DNA from 3 places in the Streptomyces sp. NBC_00461 genome. Region 2 is predicted to be linked to each of the others. Evidence: riboswitches for the same ligand, from Rfam matches in the RefSeq annotation. Region 2 holds a riboswitch; each other region holds the start of a gene.
The links. A riboswitch is a leader RNA that binds a small molecule or an ion and turns the genes downstream of it on or off. The one in region 2 is predicted to bind cyclic di-AMP.

Region 1 (4,275 bases), 2.4 Mb from region 2:
CTAGGGTGCCCCACTGACAGCCCGCCGCCGCCCCGAGAACTTCCGCCGAATCGGGGGTCTCGTGGGCCTCGGTCTCAGAAGCCGCGGATCTTCCAGATCTGGCCGCCCTGCGTCTTCCTGCCCTCCAGGACCGTGCCGTCACGGTCCGCGACCGACCAGGCCGAGACGTAGACCGTGCCGCCCCGCGGGTCGACGGCCACGCCTGCCGGGAAGGGCACCTTCACGTCCGTACGCCTGGCGCCCGAGACCTTGGTCACGACTCCGGCGAAGAGCCGGCTGACGTACAGGTCGCCCCGTTTGTTGAAACCGATGCCCGTGATCGCGCCGAAGCCGGGCTTCCAGCCGAGGATCTTTCCGCTCCAAGGGTCGACCTGCCACGCGCGCGCGGTGGGCTTCGCGGGCTCGCCGTTCAGCTCGCCGACGTAGAGGTTGCCGTCCGGGCCGAGGGCCAGGGAGGCGGGGACGGCCTCGTGCTTGTCGTGGTCCCTGAAGACCGTGAACTGGCGGGCCCTGCCGCTCCTGGACACCACGATCAGGTCGTTGCCGGCCGCGTCCGCGACGATCCCGCGGCCGTCGGGGAGGGCCGGGACGGCGTACGGGTTGGAGTCGACGGCCGTCTTGTGCGGGTTGTACTTCAGTTCCACGGCGGAGATGTCGGCGGCGATCCTCGCCCTGCCACGGTCGATCGACAGCAGCTTGCCGAGCTTGTTCCAGGGCGGGGCAGTGGGCACACCGGCCTCCGGCGGGGCCCGGGTCTCCACACCCCAGACACTGCCGTGGCGGGCCGAGACGCCGTTCAGGCCGACCGCGAAGCCGCCGTCGGGCGCACCGGCCGAGGACGGGCCGTCGACCAGGCGGTGGTGCTTCCAGGCGTCCCCCTCCCGGAAGACCTTGCTGACCGCCGCCGTCAGGCCGATGCAGGTAGGGCCCTCGGGTCCCTCGCCGAGGCACTTCTTTCCGCCGCGGCCGGCCTCGGCGACGTACAGACGGCCGTGGTCGTAGGAGAGCCGGCGCGGATGGTCGAGGCCCTTGGCGATCACGCGGATCACCGGCTTGCCGTCAAAGTGCCCGCCGGAGGCGCTCGCGGGTGCGATGCCCGCGGTGGCGGCCAGGGCGACCGATGCGCCGATGTGCCGATGTGCCGATGTGCCGATGACGAGTGCTGCACGCTTTGTCATGGTCGTACCCCCTCACCCGCCGCGGCATCTGACCGCGGCTGGCTGGAAGTTAGCGCCAGGAAGCGGGCGCATGCCGCCAGCCCGGTCAAAATACGTATAAATCTACGCAGATCATTCCGTAAGGACCACGTTGCGCGACGTCCTGACCCAAGGTCACGAAAACGTATCGGGCATATCGAACATCAACCTTCACACGGGCCACACGAGTTGGCTACCGTTCCGAGCAGGCCGCACGACACCCACCGGCGAACGTCGCCGGGCCGCGCAGCCTCCGCCGAGTCCGGTGTGCCGCCGCGCATCCGGAGCCGGGGACCCACCGATCCCGGGGTGAATCGGTCCGACTCCCATCCGGGGGCGGACCATAGGGCAACCCTTCCGAACCACCCGCCCGAACCCGACAGCTAACTCGGTAGGCGGAACGTGGAAGGAGTCGCCTCCCTTGGCGTCGCACCGTAAGTCACGCCCCGCTGTAACGCGCGTAGCAGGCATACGCACCCCCGCTCTCGCCACGGCCGCCCTCACCTCCGTGGCCCTGCTGTCCCAGTCGGCCAATGCCGCCCCCGCCACCGACGGGCAGCCCAGTCTCGAGGAGGTCGAGAAGAAGGTCGACGACCTCTACCGCCAGGCGGAGTCGGCCACCGAGAAGTACAACGCGGCCAAAGAGAAGACCACGACGCAGCGCAAGCGCGTCGACACCCTCCTCGACGATGTCGCCCAGCGCGCCCAGAAGCTCAACGCGGAGCGGGAGGAACTCGGTTCCTACGCCGCCGCCCAGTACCGGACCGGCGCAGCCGCACCCGACACGGCGACCTTCCTGCTCGCCGACTCGCCGCAGGACTACTTCGACCAGACGCAGCTGATGGGCCGGCTGACCTCCCGCCAGAAGAGCGCGGTCGACGACTACTTCACCGAGCAGTCCGCGACGATGAAGAAGCGGCAGGAGGCCTCCAAGAGCCTTCAGACGCTCACCGAGACACAGAGCGACCTGCAGACGGCCAAGTCCACGGTGCAGGCGAAGCTCTCCGGCGCGCGCGAGCTGCTGTCGAAGCTGACCGCCGAGGAGAAGGCGCGTCTCGCGGCGATCCAGCGGAAGAAGGAGCAGGAGGCCGCGCGCAAGGCGGCGGAGCTGGCCGAGCGACAGGCGGCCGAGCAGAAGGCCAAGGAGGAGGCCTCGGCCGGCGGGAGCGGTTCCTCCGCGGACTCGGGCAGCACCTCCGGCACCGGCTCCTCGTACGCCACGAAGGCCGAGAAGACGCTCGCCTTCGCCCGTGCGCAGATCGGCAAGCCGTACGTCTGGGGCGCCACCGGCCCCGGCTCCTACGACTGCTCCGGCCTCACCCAGGCCGCCTGGAAGGCCGCCGGCGTCAGCCTCCCGCGCACCACCTACGACCAGGTGAACGCCGGCACCACCGTCCCCCTGGCCGACGCACAGCCGGGCGACCTGATCTTCTTCTACGACGACATCAGCCACGTCGGCATCTACATCGGCAACGGCATGATGATCCACGCCCCGAAGCCCGGTGCGTACGTCCGCGAGGAGTCGGTCTACTACGGCGGCGAATCGATCATCCACAGCGTGGTGCGGCCGGCCTGAGGCACCCGGGAGCGGGGCACGCGCGCGTGCAGGTGTTTTTGGACCCACGCGCGCGTGCCCCGCGCCCCCGGGGCGGCAGGGCTCCCTAGGCTCGGCCCCATGTCCGCCTCCTCCGCTTTCCGCGCCTGGTGGGCGCAGCGTCCGCCGGCGGCCGGGGCCGCCGTGATGGCGACCGGCATCGTGTCGGTCGGGCTGCATCTGACGGGGTACGAGGTGGTGTCGCGGATCGCCCTGGTCCTGGCCTGTGTCGCCTGGGTGGGGATGGCCGCGGACTTCGCCGTGCGTCTGGTGCGGGACCGGGAGAAGTGGCTGGCGGAGGCGCGGACACCGGACTCGCTCACCGCCGTCGCGGCGACCGCCGTCCTCGGGACCCGGTTCTCCGCCCTCGGATGGCAGGCCCTCGCCGAGGCCCTGCTCGCGCTGGCGACCGTGCTGTGGCCCGTGCTGCTCGTCGACGTCGTACGGCACTGGTGGCATCGCATGCCGGGCTCGGTGTTCCTGTGTTGCGTGGCCACACAAGGGCTCGCGGTGCTCGGCGCCACGCTCGCCGCAGCCGAGACGACGGCATGGCTCGCGCACGCGGCACTCGTGCTGTTCTGGCTCGGGCTCGTGCTCTACGGCTTCGCGCTGACCCGCTTCGACCTGCGGCAGCTCACTCAGGGCCACGGGGACCACTGGGTGGCGGGCGGTGCGCTCGCCATCTCGGCGCTCGCCGGATCGAGGCTTCTCACCGCGGACAGCGCACGCCTGTACCTGTGGAACGACGACGACCGCGGCGTCCTGCGCGCCGTCACCGTCGCGCTGCTCGTGCTCGACATCGCCTGGTGCGCCGTACTGCTGGTCGCGGAGGTGGTCCGGCCGCGGCTCGGCTACGACGCGCGCCGCTGGGCGACCGTGTTCCCGATCGGGATGACGGCGGCGGCCGTGCTGTCCGCCTCCGCCGCCCTCGACGTCCCGTGGCTCAAGGGGCCCGGGCAGGTGCTGCTGTGGATCGCCGTGGCGGCATGGGTGGCCGTCGCCGCGGGGGCCGTCACCTCGGCCCGCGTCGGCATCAGGTCCACAGCACCGCGATGAAGATGTTCGCCGTGGTGAGCAGGCCCACCACCCCGAACATGCTCTTGTCGACCGTCTCGTCGTCCCGCTTCACATAGACCAGGCCGAGGATCACGACCAGCAGGGCCAGTTTCAGGCCGATCTTGACGGTGTTGACGTGATGGCCGTCGGCCTGGTTGAGGCCGACCAGGATCGCGCCGGTGACCAGCATCGTCAGCGCCCCGTGCAGCATGCCGGGGACGAAGCGGGCCGTGCCCTGCCCCATCGCCTTCATCTGGGTGAGGAAGCCGCCGAGCAGCGCGGCGATGCCGATGATGTGCAGGCCGACGAAGAGATGGATGAGTACGTCCATGAGGCCGGAGCTTAAACAGGGGCTCACGGGGCGTCCGACACCGCCCCGCCCTTCACCTCGTGGACCGTGCATATATGCGGGGCGGCGGCTCATAGCAG
Region 2 (4,275 bases):
AGTTCGACATCTCCGAGGAGCAGCAGGGGACACTCGCCCGGCGGGCCGCGGCGATCGGCGTCGAGCTGTTCGTGGTCGACGACGGCTGGTTCGGCAAGCGCACCAGCGACCGGGCCGGACTCGGCGACTGGACCCCCAACCCCGACCGCTTCCCGAACGGCCTGAAGCCGGTCGCGGACTATGTGCACGCCCTCGGCATGCAGTTCGGCATCTGGGTCGAGCCGGAGATGGTCAACCCGGACAGCGAGCTCTATCGCGCCCACCCCGACTGGGTGCAGTTCCAACCGGGACGAAAGCGGACGGAATTCCGCAACCAGCTCGTACTGAACCTGGCCCGGGAGGACGTCCAGGAGTACCTCTGGGGGCAGCTCGACGGGCTCCTCTCCAGTGCCCCGATCGACTACGTCAAGTGGGACTTCAACCGCTGCTTCACCGACGCGGGCTGGCCCGACGACCCCTACCCGCAGCGGCTGTGGATCGACCATGTCCGGGCGCTGTACGGCCTGTTGGATCGGCTGCGCGCGGCCCACCCGGGCGTTGCCTTCGAGTCCTGCTCGGGTGGTGGCGGCCGGATCGACCTCGGGATCCTGGGCCGTACGGACCAGGTGTGGACCTCCGACAACACAGACCCGCTCGACCGGCTCGCCATCCAGCACGGCTTCAGCCAGATCCACCCCGCGCGCGTGATGGCCGCCTGGGTCACCGACAGCCCCAACACCCAGCTCAACGGGAGGGTCAGCTCGCTGCGCTTCCGCTTCGTCAGCTCCATGGCCGGCGTGCTGGGGGTCGGCGGGGACCTCGCCCAGTGGACCGAGGAGGAGCTGGCCGAGGCCGGCGAGTGGGTGGCCCTCTACAAGGAGATCCGTCCGCTCGTGCAGCACGGAGACCTGTACCGGTTGCGGCCTCCGCGGGGCGGGCTCAGTGCGGTGCAGTACGTGCGTGGCGACGAGGCGGTCGTCCTCGCGTGGCTTCAGGCGCAGAGCTACGGGGAACCCGTGCCGGCGCTGCGATTGCAGGGCCTCGACCCGACAGCGTCGTATGAATGCCGCGAAACGGGCGAAGTTCACAGAGGTGCCGTACTCCTGCATCACGGACTGCGCACCGGGTTGCGCGGTGACCTCGACGCGGCAGTTTTCCGCCTGCGTCGCATTTGACCTGTCTGTCCGAAGTGGCATCTTGATTGAACTTCTGCCGCCTTTGGCCATCTTTAGTGCCGTTCGCTCCTCTTCGCTCCCTTGTGTTCTCTTTTACTTCCCTTCATTCCAACTCGCTCCGGAATAGGGGCTCCTGGGCTGAGGGTGCGTGAGGAGCGTCATATTCGTGACCGAACGTGGCGCGTCATGTCCACGTAATTCACTTGCTTTACAAGGGGGTTTGTCCAAAGGGGCGACCTCGGAATTCACACACGGTCACCGGGATTTCTCGCAAGGGATCAACAGAAACGCATTCGCAGGGAACCATCACTTGTCCCTTTGCGTCCCGGTCGCTTACGTTCGCCACCAATCCGGACGGACGCCCAATCCTGCCGCCGCCCGGTGCCCGCACAACTCACCCGTGAACGGCAGGAGCGGGGGACCCACAGGTATCACTGCCTGTTCCGGTCTCCGGAACGGCTTGGGGTAAAGCCGCGTCAAATGCGCGGCCGGGCATCTCCAGCTCGCACCCGACAGCTCACCTCGTAGGCGCCGGAGAGGAATTCGTCATGCCCGCGAAGGGTAAGCACCGCCGCCCGAAGCCCCAGCGCTTCACCCGTTCCATCGCCGTCGCCGGTACCGGTGGCGCCGCACTCGCACTACCGCTCATGGGTGCCACCGGCGCCCATGCCGCAACAACGCAGTCTGTTTCCCAGTCGGTTTCGCAAAAGACCGTCCAGTCCCTTCCGGCCGTGGAGAAGAAGGCGGCCGAGAAGAAGAGCGCCGCGCACCACGCGGGCGTGCGGACCTATTCGGTGCGGGGCGGCGACTACCTTTCGAAGATCGCCGACCAGCAGCACGTCGCCGGCGGCTGGAAGAAGCTCTACTCGGACAACCGCCGGGCCGTCGGCGGCGATCCGTCGCTGATCCACCCGGGCCTGAAGCTCACGCTCGGCAAGAAGGCCACCGCGACCACCAAGTCGTCGTCCCGGCCGTCTTCTTCGTCCGCGCCCAAGGCGTCCTCGTCCTCGAACAAGACGACCGCCACGCAGACCTCCACCGCCACCGGCTTCACCCTCCCGGTGTCGGGCGCCACCATCGGCACCGGCTACCACGTGCCTGGCAGCATGTGGTCCAGCGGGTACCACACCGGCGTCGACTTCGTCGTCCCGACGGGCACCCCGGTCAAGGCCGTCGGTGCGGGCACGGTCGTTTCCGCGGGCTGGGGCGGCGCGTACGGCAACCAGGTCGTCATCAAGCTCGCCGACGGCTACTACGCGCAGTACGGCCACCTCTCCCAGCTCTCCGTCTCGGCCGGCCAGACCGTGACCGAGGGGCAGCAGCTCGGTCTCTCCGGCGCGACCGGCAACGTGACCGGCCCGCACCTGCACTTCGAGATCCGCACCACGCCGGACTACGGCTCCGACGTCGACCCGGTCGCCTACCTCCGATCCAAGGGCGTAGCGGTCGGCTGACCCACCGCCGACCGCTCCCGCGCGGCTTCGCCAGTGCGTGGGGACGCGGCGCCCGTCACGCCGCCGAAGGCCGGACCCCGATCCCCGGGTCCGGCCTTCGGTGCGTCCGGCTACGCCCGGCCACGTCTGGCTCCGCCTCGCCGCCGGTGCCGCCCTGGCCGCGCGGTTCGCCCCTCAACATCCCTGATCGGAGGCTTATTCCGGGCTTGGCCAACACTTAGACGTGGCTTATCTCACCGTCCGTCAACCCTGTATTACGGTCGCGTAGGTCACATTCGAAGGTGAATCATGGTCGATGTGGCAGACGATTCGAAGAGTGACAGCAGATCAGTGATCGGGTCGTACGTTGCGGTGGGGGACAGCTTCACCGAGGGCGTCGGCGATCCCGGCCCCGACGGTGCGATGGTCGGCTGGGCCGACCGGTTCGCGGTGCTTCTCGCGGACCGGAGGCCCGAGGGCGACTTCGGCTACACGAACCTCGCCGTACGCGGCAGACTTCTCGACCAGATCGTGGAGGAGCAGGTCCCGCAAGCCGTCGAGCTCGCCCCGGACTTGGTCTCCTTCTGTGCGGGCGGCAACGACATCATCAGGCCCGGCACCGACCCCGACGAGGTCGCCGAGCGTTTCGAGCGGGCGATCCTCCGGCTCACCGAAGCCGTGGGCACCGTCATGGTGACGACCGGCTTCGACACCCGTAACGTTCCCGTGCTCAAGCACCTGCGCGGCAAGATCGCCACCTACAACGGTCATGTACGGGCCGTCGCCGACCGGTACGGCTGCCCCGTGCTCGACCTGTGGTCCCTGAAGACCGTCCAGGACCGCCGGGCCTGGGACGACGACCGGCTCCACCTCTCGCCCGAGGGGCACACGCGCGTGGCGCTGCGCGCCGGGCAGGTTCTCGGCCTGGAGGTCCCGGCCGACCCGGACCAGCCCTGGCCGCTGCTCCCGCCGCGCGGCACCCTCGATGTCCGGCGGGACGACGTGCACTGGGCGCGCGAGTACCTGGTGCCGTGGATCGGCCGTCGGCTGCGCGGTGAGTCGTCCGGGGATCACGTCACGGCGAAGGGCGCGCTGTCGCCGGACGACATCAAGATGCGGATCGCTTCGGTCGCCTGAGCGCGGTTGCCGGACGGTGGTGTGCGGGTTGCTCGAGGGTGTGAAAGCGGTTCGTCTGCCGGTAGTGAGTCCTCGCCCAGTGCGGCGAGCTCACTGCTCGGAGGTGGTCAACGCCGCCCGCTCCAGGCCCAGTTCCCGCGCCAGCGCCTCCTCCACCCACTCCTGCGCCCGCGCGCGGGACACCGCACCGGCGTACGACGTCATCTGAACGGCGAGCCCGTCCAGCAGGGCCGTCAGTCGCAGAGCCGTACTCTGCGGGTCCGGGCAGCGGAACTCGCCCGCGGCCACGCCCTCAGCTATCACCTCGGCGATCGCAGCTTTCCACTCCCTGTCGAGGTCCCGTGTGACCTCCTGCAGCGCGGGCTCGCGCAGCGCAGCCGCCCAGCCCTCGATCCACAGGCGCCAGCCCTTGGCCTGGCCCGTCGGCGCGTACCAGCGCACGGCCGACCGCAGTCGCCGCAGCGCCGTGGTCCGGCGGCCGAGAAGCTTGCGCAGATGCCCGAGGTCGTCCTCGGCCGCGAACGTGAACGCCGCGGCGACCAGCTTCTCCT
Region 3 (4,275 bases), 3.8 Mb from region 2:
TCGGCGATCTCGTCGAGGGCCGCCAGGACCCTGCGGCCGCGTTCCGTGTCCAGGTGCTTGCCGGCGCCCGCGCGGGCGCTCTCGACCGTCGTACCGGGCCGGTACTTGCCGGTGAGGAAGCCCGAGGCAAGGGCGAAGTACGGGACGGCGGCCAGGCCGTACCGCGCGGCGACGTCCTGGAGCTCGCCCTCGTACGTGTCGCGCGAGACCAGGTTGTAGTGGGGCTGGACGGCCACGTACTTGGCCAGGCCCTCGCGGTCGGAGAATTCCAGGGACGCACGGAGCCGCTCGGGAGTGATGTTGGACGCGGCGATGTGCCGCACCTTGCCCGCCTTCACCAGTTCGTCGAGCGCGCCGATGATCTCCTCGACCGGCACCTCCGGCTTGTCGAAGTGCGTGTAGTACAGATCGATGTGGTCGGTGCCGAGGCGGCTCAGGGAGGCGTCCGCGGCGGCCTTGATGTTGGCGGCCGTCAGGCCCGGGAACTCGGGGTGCTGGCTGACCTTGGTCGCGATGACGATGTCGTCGCGGTTACCGCGCGCCCTGACCCACTTGCCGATGATCGTCTCGGACTCGCCGCCCTTGTTGCCGTCGACCCACGCCGAATAGGAGTCGGCGGTGTCGACGAAGTTGCCGCCCGCGGCCGCGTAGGCGTCGAGCACGGCGAAGGACGTGGCCTCGTCGGCGGTCCAGCCGAAGACGTTGCCGCCGAGGGAGAGGGGAAAGACCTCCAGGCCGGAGGAGCCGAGCTTGCGAAGAGAAGTCATGTAGTACGTCAACACCGGCCTCGGAGGGCGATCTTCCGCTACGGCCGCAAAATCCCCGTAAACAAGCGGAGTCAGCGATTCCGACGGCTGGGCAGCGGAAACCGGCGGTCCTGACGTCGGGGGGATGCCGTCAGGACCGCCGGGATCAGAAACAACAGGAAGAACAAAGAGAACAGAGAGAACAGGAAGAACGGGGACAAGCAGAGGTCAGGGGTTGAGGCCCTTGCTGCGCAGCCACGTCATCGGGTCGATGCCGGTGGCCTGCCCGTCCGGGTGGACCTCAAGATGCAGGTGCGGACCGGTCACGTTGCCGGTGGCGCCGACACGCCCGATCACATCGCCCGTGCCGACCTTCTGGCCCACGCTCACGCTGATCGACGACTGGTGGCAGAACCAGAGTTCCGTACCGTCGTCGAGCGTGATGATCGTGCGGTAGCCGTACGATCCCGCCCAGCCGGCCTCCGTGACGGTGCCGCCGTGGACGGCCTTGATGAGCGTGCCCGTGGGGGCGGCGAAGTCGAGACCCGTGTGGTAGCCGGAGGACCACATGGAGCCGGCCTGTCCGAACGTGCCGGTGATCGTGTACGACACGACCGGCAGCTTGAACTGCTTGGCCAGTTCGGCGAGTCTGGCGGCCTCGGCCTTCTTCTTGGCCTCCGCCTCGGCCTTCTCCTTCGCGGCCTGCGCCTTGACCGCGGCCGCCTTCTCCGCCTGGGCGGCGGCGTCGTCGACCTGCTTGGCGAAGACGGCCTCGGTGGCCGACTGGGCCTTGCCTTCGACCTGGACCTGCTGGCTCTCGGCCTGGGCCATGATGCGGTTGCGCAGCGCCTCACCGGCGTCCGCGGCGCCCTGCGCGGTGTCGTCGGAGCTGACGCCGACGGTGCTGAGGGCGGTGGCGGAGCCCTTGGCAGCGTGCGAGGAGCCTCCGAACACGCCGCCCACGGAGGGCAGATCGGGCATGGAGATGGACACCGGGGGCTTGCCGGTGTTGGCGCTGGCCATGCCGCCCGCGCCTACGGCGGCTATGACACCGACGCCGAGAACCGTGGAGCTGCGGGCGAGTCCCCCGCCGCGCTGCTTGGAGACACGGTGCCGGCCGCGTATCGGGCGGAGGGAGTCCTCGGTGGGGTTCCACTCCTCCCACGGGCCCTCGTCGGTGCGGGGGCCGGCGAAGCCGAATGGCTCGGTGCTCGGCACGAACGGCGCTGCCGGGGCAGGCGGGTTGGACGCCACGTGGGCGCGCTCCTTCCTTCCTTCTCGCCTACCGGGTTAGCTGACGGGTTCGGAGCAGGAAGGTCTCCTACGCGCGTATACCTGCCGTAGGTTCACGGCGGCTTCAGCGCGATTCACCCCAGGGTGGTGGTTCCCCGGTTCCCTTGCGGGATTCGGCGCGTGCGCACGGAGCCGTCTCTTGTGACGGCTGGGACGACCGCGCTGCGTTATCGAACGTTAATAGACCCGGGGTGCCGTTTCCAAGCTGTTCGGCTTGATCATTAATGCTTCTTGCCCTGGACGTAGGGCCCATGAGTGGCCAAAAACGGGCGAGTTGACCAAGCCTCAGGATCCACACAGGTATTGACGGTATGTCAGTTGTTATGCGGAGGGCGGTCGCTCGATCACACCCGGTCACATCACGACAGCAGAGGCAGGAGAGACAAGGGGAGGCGCGGAGAGGTGCGGAGAGGTACAGGGAGGTACGGGGAGACAAAGGAAGCGGGAAAACACTCAGGGCCGGAATCCAGTACTGGATTCCGGCCCTGAGCCTTGAGTAGCGGGGACAGGATTTGAACCTGCGACCTCTGGGTTATGAGCCCAGCGAGCTACCGAGCTGCTCCACCCCGCGTCGTTGTGTAACCAGCATACGCCATCCGTGGGGTGCTCAGAACCAAGGTCACGACCGCCGGTCACGACCGCGGGGCACAACCCCGGGTCACGGCCCCGACAGATGCCTGTTCGGCGCCTTGGCCTGCTCCTCGTACTCCGGCAGTACGACGACCTCGACGCCCCGCGACGCCAGCAGCCCGCTCCCGTCCGCCTCCGTGACGAACGTGTCCGGCTCCCGCCACGCCGTGACCACCCGACGTACTCCCGCGTCGAGGATCAGTCGCGCGCACGGCCTGGGCCGGGAGGCGCGGTGGGCGCAGGGCTCCAGGCTGCTGTACACCGTCGCCGCCGCGAGTCTCGGATCGGCCGGGTCGAGCTTGGCCAGGGCCGCCTCCTCGGCGTGCACGACCGGGTCGCCGGCCTCGCGCGAGTGACCGCGGGCCAGCTCCGTGCCGTCGGCGGCGACGATCACCGCGCCCACGCTGAAGGCCGTGCGGGAGGGCGGGCACTGCGCCGCCAGCTCGCAGGCGAGGGCCAGCCAGTGGCGGTCGGCGGCGGCCGGGAGCGGGCCGGTGCCGGGGGCCGTGGGCTCGTAGCGCATGAGGACGACGTCCTCGATCCGCCGGGTCTCCGTCAGGCGCAGGCGGCCACCCTGGTAGGCGCCGGGGCCGAAGAGGCGGGGCGCGTCCGGGTCGCCCACGAAGAGGGGGGCGAGGACGAGCTGGAGTTCGTCGGCGAGGCCCTGCTGCAGGAGCTGGGTGTGGATCGTGCCGCCGCCCTCGACCATCAGGCGCCGTACGCCGCGCGCATCGTGCAGATGCTCCAGGAGCCGCCGCCAGTCGAGGTCGGGGCCGAGCGGGGCGACGTCGGCGGCGAGGCCGAGTGAGCGGGCCCGCCCGGCGCCCTTGTCGGTCGTGAAGACGAGCTTCTCGCCGCCCGTGTGCCAGAACTTGGCGTCCGGGTCCAGGTCGCCGGAACCGCTGACGGTGACCTTGAGGGGGTACTCCGGCTTCCCCGCCGCGACCCGGGCGGCCCGGCGCTCGGGCGAGTTGACCAGCAGCCGCGGGTTGTCGGCGCGGATCGTGCCGGCGCCGACGAGGATCGAGTCGACGGACGCCCGCACCTCGTCCACGCGGTCGAAGTCGGCCGGGGAGGAGAGCAGGAGGCGTTCGGGGCCGGTGTCGTCGAGGTAGCCGTCGAGGGAGACGGCGGCGGACAGCAGGACGTAGGGGTACGGCATCGGACGCGCTCACTCTCGGCGGCGGGCGGGGCGGGCTCGGACGGTCGGGGGCGGGCTCGGCCATGCGGACCGGGCTCGGACGGGCGGGGCTTGGTTCAAGTTTGAAACAAACCTACACTGGGGGCATGACGACTCGCTGGCTCACCTCCAAGGAGCAGCGCGCCTGGCGCGCGTACATCGCCGCTGCGCACCTCCTGGAGGACGCGATCGACCGGCAGCTCCAGCAGGACGCCGGCATGCCGCACCTGTACTACTCCATCCTGGCCAATCTCTCCGAGGTACCCGAGCGGCGGCTGCGGATGACCGATCTCGCCGAGCGGACGAAGATCACCCGAAGTCGGCTGACGTACGCCGTGTCCCGGCTGGAGAAGGACGGTCTGGTCCGGCGCGAGAACTGCAAGTGGGACAAGCGGGGGAGCATCGCCGCGCTCACCGACGAGGGCA

Region 1: another riboswitch for cyclic di-AMP. It lies ahead of OG870_RS28655 (C40 family peptidase); the one in region 2 lies ahead of OG870_RS39200 (M23 family metallopeptidase).
Region 3: another riboswitch for cyclic di-AMP. It lies ahead of OG870_RS21995 (M23 family metallopeptidase); the one in region 2 lies ahead of OG870_RS39200 (M23 family metallopeptidase).

Annotation. Positions count from the first base shown of each region.
Region 1 is NZ_CP107902.1:6,083,090-6,087,364, reverse strand. Features, by position in the region: gene OG870_RS28660 (ScyD/ScyE family protein) at 75-1,178, opposite strand; cyclic di-AMP (ydaO/yuaA leader) riboswitch at 1,458-1,609, shown strand; gene OG870_RS28655 (C40 family peptidase) at 1,618-2,772, shown strand; gene OG870_RS28650 (tellurite resistance/C4-dicarboxylate transporter family protein) at 2,872-3,846, shown strand; gene OG870_RS28645 (hypothetical protein) at 3,824-4,177, opposite strand.
Region 2 is NZ_CP107902.1:8,461,051-8,465,325, forward strand. Features, by position in the region: gene OG870_RS39195 (alpha-galactosidase) at 1-1,154, shown strand, start outside; cyclic di-AMP (ydaO/yuaA leader) riboswitch at 1,531-1,700, shown strand; gene OG870_RS39200 (M23 family metallopeptidase) at 1,703-2,608, shown strand; gene OG870_RS39205 (SGNH/GDSL hydrolase family protein) at 2,939-3,724, shown strand; gene OG870_RS39210 (TetR/AcrR family transcriptional regulator) at 3,815-4,275, opposite strand, start outside.
Region 3 is NZ_CP107902.1:4,706,445-4,710,719, forward strand. Features, by position in the region: gene OG870_RS21990 (aldo/keto reductase) at 1-767, opposite strand, end outside; gene OG870_RS21995 (M23 family metallopeptidase) at 975-2,000, opposite strand; cyclic di-AMP (ydaO/yuaA leader) riboswitch at 2,011-2,168, opposite strand; tRNA gene OG870_RS22000 (tRNA-Met) at 2,537-2,610, opposite strand; gene OG870_RS22005 (dihydrofolate reductase family protein) at 2,698-3,831, opposite strand; gene OG870_RS22010 (MarR family winged helix-turn-helix transcriptional regulator) at 3,957-4,275, shown strand, end outside.